Regions from separate parts of the Ensifer sp. EB106-03-01-XG145 genome, predicted to be linked through region 2. Evidence: riboswitches for the same ligand, from Rfam matches in the RefSeq annotation. Region 2 holds a riboswitch; the other holds the start of a gene.

Region 1 (4,209 bases), on a different contig from region 2:
TGCCGCGCTTTTCGCCGGCCGCCCAGGCCCGGTCGTAATACTGGTCGATGCGGGCACCGACGGCCTGGATCAGCAGGCGCATCGGCTTGCCGGGCACATCGGCAAAACCCTTGAGGCGCAGCACGTCGTGCTCGGCGATGACGCCCTTGAGGCGATCGATGAAGGCGGCCGGATCGGCGATGGCGCCGAGCTCGACGACGAAGCTGTCGAACTCGTCATGGTCGTGCTCCTCGCCCGTTTCATGCTCCATCTCGTGGTGCGACTTGCGGTTGGCGATATCGCTTTCGGTGCCGACGCCGAGGCCGAGCAGGATGGCGGCGGCCACTTCGCCGTTCTTTGCCTCGATCATGGTCGGCTTGCGGCTGGTGCGCGAGGAAACCTCGTCGCGCACGGCCTTGAGGCCGGACGCGTCGATCAGATCGGTCTTGTTGAGCACGATGAGGTCGGCAGCGGTCAGCTGATCCTCGAACAGTTCCTCGATCGGGCTTTCATGGTCGAGATTGTCGTCCTCGACGCGCAGCGCATCGACCTTGTCATGGTCGTCGGCAAAGCGGCCGGCGGCAACAGCAGCGCTGTCGACCACGGTGACGACGCCATCGACGGTGACTTCGCTGCGGATGTCCGGCCAGTTGAAGGCGGCGATCAGCGGCTGCGGCAGCGCCAGGCCCGAGGTCTCGATGATGATATGGTCCGGGCGGTTTTCGCGCTCGAGCAGCTTGGTCATGGTCGGGATGAAATCATCGGCAACGGTGCAGCAGATGCAGCCATTGGTAAGTTCGATGATGTCGTCCTCGGTGCAGGCCTCCGCGCCGCAGCCCTTCAAGACGTCGCCGTCGACGCCGAGATCGCCGAACTCGTTGATGATCAGCGCGATGCGCTTGCCGTCGGCGTTCTGCAGCAGATTGCGGATCATCGTCGTCTTGCCGGCGCCGAGGAAGCCGGTGATGACGGTCGCCGGGATCTTGCCGTGGCTGGTTCTCGCAGTGGTCATTATTCACCCTTCATTTTCAGCGGCAAACCGGCCGCGACAAAGTAAACTTCAGCGGATTTCTCCGCAACGATCTGGTGAAGCCGGCCGGCATGGTCGCGAAACTCGCGGGCCATGCGGTTCTCGGGCACGATGCCGAGGCCGACCTCGTTGGAAACGAAAACGAGGCGCGTCCGCGCCTGCGGCAGGAAGGCGGCGAGCGCTGCGAACTCCGCCTCGATGTCGCGCTCCTCAAGCATGAGATTGGTGACCCACAGCGTCAGGCAGTCGATCAAAACGACATGGGTGGGGTCGTCGATGCGCCGCAGAATGCCGACGAGATCGACCGGCTCCTCGTGCGTCGTCCAGCCTTCGCCGCGGCGCGTCCTGTGATGATCGATGCGCGCGCGCATTTCGTCGTCCCAGGCGCGGCCAGTGGCGACATAATGTTTGGCGAGACCGGACGCTTCGACGAGCTTCTCGGAAAAGCTGGACTTGCCGGAGCGGGCGCCGCCGAGGACCAGGACCGGTCCGGCGCTGGGATTGCTCATCGCGACCGCGCCAAGGTCAGCGGCAGATGGCAACAGCCGTTCGACGCGCCGGCGGCGCGTTCGGGAAAGTATCTGAGAGCCAAAACAACCTCCGTGATGGCGTTGGAGACGACACGTCTCCTCGGGCGGAATGCCCATGTCGGGTGGCAGGTCTCCTGGCTCACGGCGTCACGGGCCCCACATCGCCTCGCCCCGAATGGACGAGGTTCCGATGTCAGGACCCGAGCGGCCCGCCTCACCTTCCCGGCGCTTTCCAGTGCCACAGCGAACCTTTGCGCGTCGTCTCCGACGCATGGGTGCTGTGGGCGACATCATGAAAGGCGGACGATTCGTAGAAGAAGAGGCGTCCAACCCGGCTGATCACGATGCCACGCCAGTGGCTTTTCCGGCTCGATTCCGCACTGCCTCGATTGCCCCATGCAACCGGCTGGCAGCTCTGAATTTGAGCCCGATGGCGAACCCTGACCGTTCTACAGTCGCGGGGTCGGCTGCGATAAGGATGCCCGGTTTGGGTCCATCCGTCACATTCCCAATTATTCCCCCCGATCGCCACGACAAGGGGGAACCATCCAACATCCGATGATTAGGAAGCGGGCGCCGCAAAGTCAATCGACGCTTGCGACACCTCCCCGGCCGACTTGCGTCGCGCGACGATTTGTCGAGCGCGAAGCCGCACCGGACATGAGGCGAATGGCAGATCGCGAACGAACATATTTTAGCAATTACAGATGTTGCGTTAAACTGCAGCGCCGCGCGTCCTATGGACGTGCAAAGGTCGCTGAACCATCCCGCAACCGACCCGAGGGGCTTCGTTTATCCGGTAGGCACATGGAACGCAGGCTCGCCGCCGTGATGATTGCCGACGTTTGCGGCTATGGGCTGCTTACCCAGGCCGACGAGGAGGGTACCTGCGCCCGCTTTCAGGCCGACCTGCACGAACTATTCGAACAAAGCATCGAGACGCATCGCGGCCGGCTGATCAAGACCATGGGCGACGGCCTGCTGGTCGAGTTCCACAGCGTCGTCGAGGCGGTCCGATGTGCGGTCGAGGTGCAGCGCGCCAAATCTGAAAGTCGCGGCGTGGACGCGGGGCGGCTGCAATTCCGCATCGGCATCAATCTTGGCGACGTGATCGTCGAGGGCGACGACATCCACGGCGATGGTGTCATCATCGCCGAGCGCCTGCAGAGCCTGGCCGAACCGGGCGGCATCGTCATCTCCGGCACCGCCTACGACCAGGTCGAGAAGCACCTCGATGTCGGTTTCGTCTTTCTCGGCGAGCAGCGCCTGAAACACGTCGAAAAACCGGTTCGGACCTACCGTCTCTGGCTGGACGAAGCCCACGCCGGCAAGCCGAAGGCCAGGGCGCACCGTGGAAGACGCTGGGTCGCCCTGGCAGCGGCATCTGCCCTGGCATTCACAGCCGCCGCCGGCGCCGCCTGGTGGCGCCCGTGGCAGCCGCCTGCCGACATCCGTCCGGCTCAGGCTGTGGACTTCAGCCAAGCAGACAAGCCCTCGATCGCCGTGCTTCCGTTTGCCAATGTCAGCGATGACCCCAAGCAGGAGTTTTTCGCCAATGGCATGACCGACGGCCTCGTCACCGAACTGGCCCAGATCTCCGGCCTGTTCGTCATCGCGCGCAACTCGACGTTCACCTACAAGGGGAGATCGGTGACAGCCAGGCAGGTGTCGGAAGAACTCGGTGTGAGATATGTGCTTGAAGGCAGCGTCCAGCGTGCCGGAGAGCAACTTCGCATCAATGCGCAGCTCATAGATTCCCTGGATGGCGGTCACGTCTGGGCCGGAAAGTTCGACGGATCGCTCACCGACGCCTTTGCGCTGCAGGACGAAGTGATGCGCGGCATTGCCGAAGCGCTTGCGTTGCGGCTGGATCCTGACCAGCAGATGGCCTTCGGGCGCAAGGAAACGACCGTGCCGGCGGCCTTCGATGCGTTCCTGCGCGGCTGGGAGCACCACCGGCGCACCACGCCCGAAGACTTCGCGAAGGCACTGCCCTATTTCGACCAGGCGATTGCGCTCGATCCCGCCTATGGACGTGCCTATGCCGCCGCAGCCATGGTCTATGCGCGCATTTATCTGTGGCGCTGGCACTATCAGCTGGGCATCACGCGCTTCGAGGCGCGAGCCAAGGCGCGGCAGTTTCTGCGGATGGCGCAGAAACATAAGACGGCACTCGCCTATCAGGCAGCGGCCCTCCTTGCCGAAGTGGACTGGCGGCATGCCGACGCGCTCGCAGACCTCAAGGAAGCGATCGCGCTGGAACCCGGCGACTCCTGGAGCTACGCATTGACGGCCTTCGTGCTGACATCCGCCGGTCGGCCGGCGGAGGCCCTGCCCCATATCCGCACGGCGATCCGCCTCGATCCGCACTCCCCGTCCTTCTTCCTGTACGTCCTCGGCCTGACGCAGTTCAGCCTGGAGGATTTCGAAGCAGCAGCAGCGGCGGCGAGAAGCAGCATCGCGCTCAACCCCCAGGATGACGGTCCTTTCCTTCTCCTTGCCTCTGCCGCCGGACATCTCGGTCACCGCGCGGAGGCTGAGGCGGCAGTCGCCCGCTACGACGCGCTTCGCATCAGCCGTGGCGGAACGCCCGTCTGCATTTCAGAGCGCCCGCCGCTGGACCTGGCGCAGCCGCATGCCAGCGAGAAGCTCTATCAGGGACTGCGCCTG
Region 2 (4,209 bases):
TTGCTCGCCGGTGGTTCCACGCCGGTTTCGATCATCCATCGCCGCCACCAGCTGGCGTTACCGAAGCGCCGTACGCGCAGAACGTCCGAGGGATGCTTGAGCTGGTGTTTCTCCATGAAAGACGGTGTGCAGACCGGCATGTAATCGATAGGGAAGAGCGGAAACACGTCGTTGCCGGGCCAGTCGCCGTTGCCGCTGCGCACCACGAGGTCGATCGCATCACGCTTGAAGTCGATCAGTTCGGTCGACATGTGCACCCGGATGCTGATGTTCGGATGGGCCGTCTGAAACGAGGCGAGCCGCTGACCGAGCCAGCTCGAGACGACGGTCGGTAGCACGGAAATGTGCAGGTGGTGCTCGGTCATGTCGGCGATCTCGGAAAACGCAGCCCCGAGAAGATCGATCGCCTCGGTCACCTTCGGCGCCAGTTGCCGCCCGGCCGCCGTCAGCCTCACCTCGCGCGGAAGACGAACGAAGAGCGGCGTGCCGATGCGCTCCTCCAAGATCCGGATCTGGTAGCTGACCGCCGCCTGCGTCATGCCGAGCTCGTCGGCGGCGCGGGTGAAGCTCAGATGTCTGGCGGCCGCTTCGAAGGCGCGCACGGCACTCATGGGAGGAATCTTGCTCATGGTTCTGAGATAAGCATTCTTTATGCCTGCATGCGAGAAATCGCTTTGCGCGAAGCAGCAAAAATCCTCACTTTTTTTCGCGAACACAACAGCAAAAACAAAGAGGATAGCAATGCTTAGCGCAGTGCGATCAACGATCCTTCATGCCCTGAACTGGGCCGGCAACGCACTCAACCCGACCATCGCCATCGATACGTTCAGCGAATTCCAGCTGAAGGATATCGGCCTCACGCGGGATCACGAGACCGTCCGGGCGCGCATCGACGATGGTGCCGATCCGTGGCATTGGCCGACGGACGGCAATCCGCGCAAGTCACCGCCCTCGCCGGAGCGGGATTGCGGCGACGCGCCGCAAATGGCAAGGGCTTCGCCTCGAGCCCAGCCCGGAGAAAACAAAGACGTAAGCATGTCGCTCTGCGATTGACGGAACGCAGAGGCAAGAGACAGCGCAGTTGTCGTGATCTGCCACCTGCCAGCCCGCGGACCGAATTCGAGAGCGATCCGGCGTGGCGTTTCTGAAAGCGGCGTGCCGGAGCCTCTTCGCAAGTGATCGGCAACGGAGCAAGCGCCGGGCTCGAAGCCGAGAAGCTCTCCACCCACAGGTTTCGCCGCATCCCGCGGTTTACTCCTTGTTATCCACACGGCGAAAGAAATCACCTTCTCTCCCCGGCTTCAGGCACCTCGAACCTATTGACGCAGATTTGCGATGAACTACTATATCTAGTGTTCGAGGTTCTCTCGATTCGCAGGGATTGAGAGCTAAGACGGGAATACGGTGCGTCGGCGAGTTTTCGCCAGGCTATGCCGTAGCTGCCCCCGCAACTGTAGACGGCGAGCGACTGTCCGGAATTGGACCACTGAGGCATGAGGCCTCGGGAAGGTCGGGATGGAAGCTGAGACCCGTGAGCCAGGAGACCTGCCTCGAGCAACAAACGTCCACGGGCGGGGTGTCCGGAGAGGTTGAGTTGCGTGCGGCAGGATGAGCCTGCCTGATCGTCTCGACATCTCCCCGGCAGCCTGTCGAAAGCTTCGGGGTGAAGTCATGTCCGCGTCATTGAAATTCTATCGCTCGCCAATCAAGAGGCGCGGTTTCCCGCGCAACTGACGAAGAGGCATGCCCGGGCGTCCAGATCCGAGCGAGCCACAGCCATGACAGCCCTGCATTTCGCCGGATCGCGGTTGCGTGTCCGTGCGCCTTCTCATGCTCTCATCCAGCCGACCAAACGAGGAAGAAATGAACGTTACCGTCTACAGCAAGCCCGCCTGCGTCCAATGCACCGCGACCTACCGGGCGCTCGATCGCCAGGGCGTCAACTACGAGATCATTGATATCTCCATCGACCAAGACGCGCTCGAAACGGTCAAGGGCCTCGGCTACATGCAGCTTCCCGTCGTCGTCGCCGGCCCCGAACACTGGGCGGGTTTTCGCCCCGACAAGATCAGCGCGCTTTCCTAGAGGAGACAGGCGGTGGGCCTGATCGTCTATTTTTCCAGCCGCTCGGAAAACACCCATCGCTTCGTCGAAAAGCTCGGCCTTCGCGCAGCGCGCATACCGCTCAAGGAAAGTAAGGCTTCACTTACGGTTTCCGAGCCCTTCGTGTTGGTCGTGCCCACCTATTGCGGCGACGACGGCCGGGGCGCCGTGCCGAAACAGGTGATCCGCTTCCTCAACGATGCGGGCAACCGCTCTCACATCCGCGGCGTGATTGCTGCGGGCAACAGCAATTTCGGCGCGACCTACGGGATCGCCGGCGACGTCATCGCGGCCAAGTGCCGGGTGCCCTACCTCTACCGGTTCGAGCTGCTCGGAACCGAGGAGGACGTCGCCAATGTCAGAAACGGGATGGAACGATTTTGGACGTCTCAACACTCGAACGCCCCCTGAAGGCGACGGAAGCAGCGCTCGACTATCATGCGCTGAACGCGATGCTGAACCTCTATGATGAAGAGGGGCGCATCCAGCTCGACAAGGACCGGCTGGCGGCGAAGCAGTACTTCCTCCAGCACGTCAACCAGAACACCGTCTTCTTCCATAACCTCAGGGAGAAGCTCGATTATCTGGTGACCGAGGGCTACTACGAACAGCAGGTGCTGGATCAGTATTCCTTCAACTTCGTCCGCGACCTCTACGACCACGCTTACGGGAAGAAGTTCCGCTTCCCGACTTTCCTCGGCGCGTTCAAATACTACACGTCCTATACGCTGAAGACCTTTGACGGAAAGCGCTACCTGGAGCGCTACGAAGACCGCGTCTGTATGGTGGCGATGACGCTGGCGCGCGGGAACGAACAGCTTGCCCGCGATCTCGTCGACGAGATCATTTCCGGCCGTTTCCAGCCGGCGACGCCGACCTTCCTCAATGCCGGCAAAAAGCAACGCGGCGAGCTCGTCTCCTGCTTCTTGCTTAGGGTCGAGGACAATATGGAAAGCATCGGCCGCGCGATTAATTCCGCGTTGCAGCTCTCCAAGCGCGGCGGCGGCGTGGCGCTGTCGCTCACCAACATCAGAGAGATGGGCGCACCGATCAAGCAGATCGAAAACCAGTCCTCCGGCATCATCCCGGTGATGAAGCTCTTGGAAGACAGCTTCTCCTATGCCAACCAGCTTGGCGCCCGCCAGGGAGCAGGTGCTGTCTATCTGCATGCCCACCACCCGGATATCATGCGCTTCCTCGATACCAAGCGGGAAAATGCCGACGAGAAGATCCGTATCAAGACGCTGTCGCTCGGCGTCGTCATCCCGGACATCACCTTCGAGCTCGCCCGCAACAACGAGGACATGTATCTGTTCTCGCCCTATGACGTGGAGCGCGTCTACGGCGTGCCGCTGACCGAAATTTCGGTGACGGAGAAGTACCGCGAGATGGTCGAGGATGCTCGTATCCGCAAGCGGAAGATCAAGGCGCGCGATTTCTTCCAGATCATTGCCGAAATCCAGTTCGAGAGCGGATACCCCTACATCATGTTCGAGGACACGGTGAACCGGGCGAACCCGATCGCCGGGCGCATCACCATGAGCAACCTCTGCTCGGAAATCCTGCAGGTGAGCGAGGCGAGCGAATTCAACGACGACCTCTCCTACGCAAAGATGGGCAAGGATATCTCTTGTAATCTAGGCTCGCTGAACATTGCCGCGGCGATGGACAGTCCGGATTTCGGCCAGACGATCGAGACCTCGATCCGCGCGCTCACCGCCGTCTCCGAAATGAGCCACATCTCTTCCGTGCCTTCGATCGAGAAGGGCAATGACGACAGCCATGCGATCGGCCTTGGCCAGATGAACCTGCACGGCTACCTCGCCCGCGAGCGCGTCTTCTACGGCTCCGAGGAAGGCATCGATTTCACCAACATCTATTTCTACACGGTGACCTATCACGCCATCCGCGCATCCAACCGGCTGGCGGTCGAGAAGGGCGTGACCTTCAAGGGCTTCGAGAACTCGAAATATGCGTCCGGCGAATATTTCGACAAATACACCGGGGCCAAATGGTTGCCAGCGACCGAAAAGGTAAAGGCCCTGTTCGAAGCGGCCGGCATTTCCATCCCGACGCAGGAAGACTGGCTGGAACTGAAGCAGGCGG

Evidence for each region. Region 2 has a riboswitch for cobalamin ahead of nrdH (glutaredoxin-like protein NrdH). Riboswitches for the same ligand answer to the same signal wherever they lie in the genome.
Region 1: another riboswitch for cobalamin. It lies ahead of cobU (bifunctional adenosylcobinamide kinase/adenosylcobinamide-phosphate guanylyltransferase); the one in region 2 lies ahead of nrdH (glutaredoxin-like protein NrdH).

Annotation. Positions count from the first base shown of each region.
Region 1 is NZ_JBYTEC010000016.1:78,392-82,600, forward strand. It holds gene cobW (cobalamin biosynthesis protein CobW) at 1-991, opposite strand, end outside; gene cobU (bifunctional adenosylcobinamide kinase/adenosylcobinamide-phosphate guanylyltransferase) at 991-1,518, opposite strand; cobalamin riboswitch at 1,955-2,103, opposite strand; gene AC3WWH_RS27260 (adenylate/guanylate cyclase domain-containing protein) at 2,347-4,209, shown strand, end outside.
Region 2 is NZ_JBYTEC010000002.1:308,257-312,465, reverse strand. It holds gene AC3WWH_RS10070 (LysR substrate-binding domain-containing protein) at 1-611, opposite strand, end outside; gene AC3WWH_RS10065 (hypothetical protein) at 742-1,053, shown strand; cobalamin riboswitch at 1,343-1,567, shown strand; gene nrdH (glutaredoxin-like protein NrdH) at 1,864-2,085, shown strand; gene nrdI (class Ib ribonucleoside-diphosphate reductase assembly flavoprotein NrdI) at 2,098-2,514, shown strand; gene nrdE (class 1b ribonucleoside-diphosphate reductase subunit alpha) at 2,484-4,209, shown strand, end outside.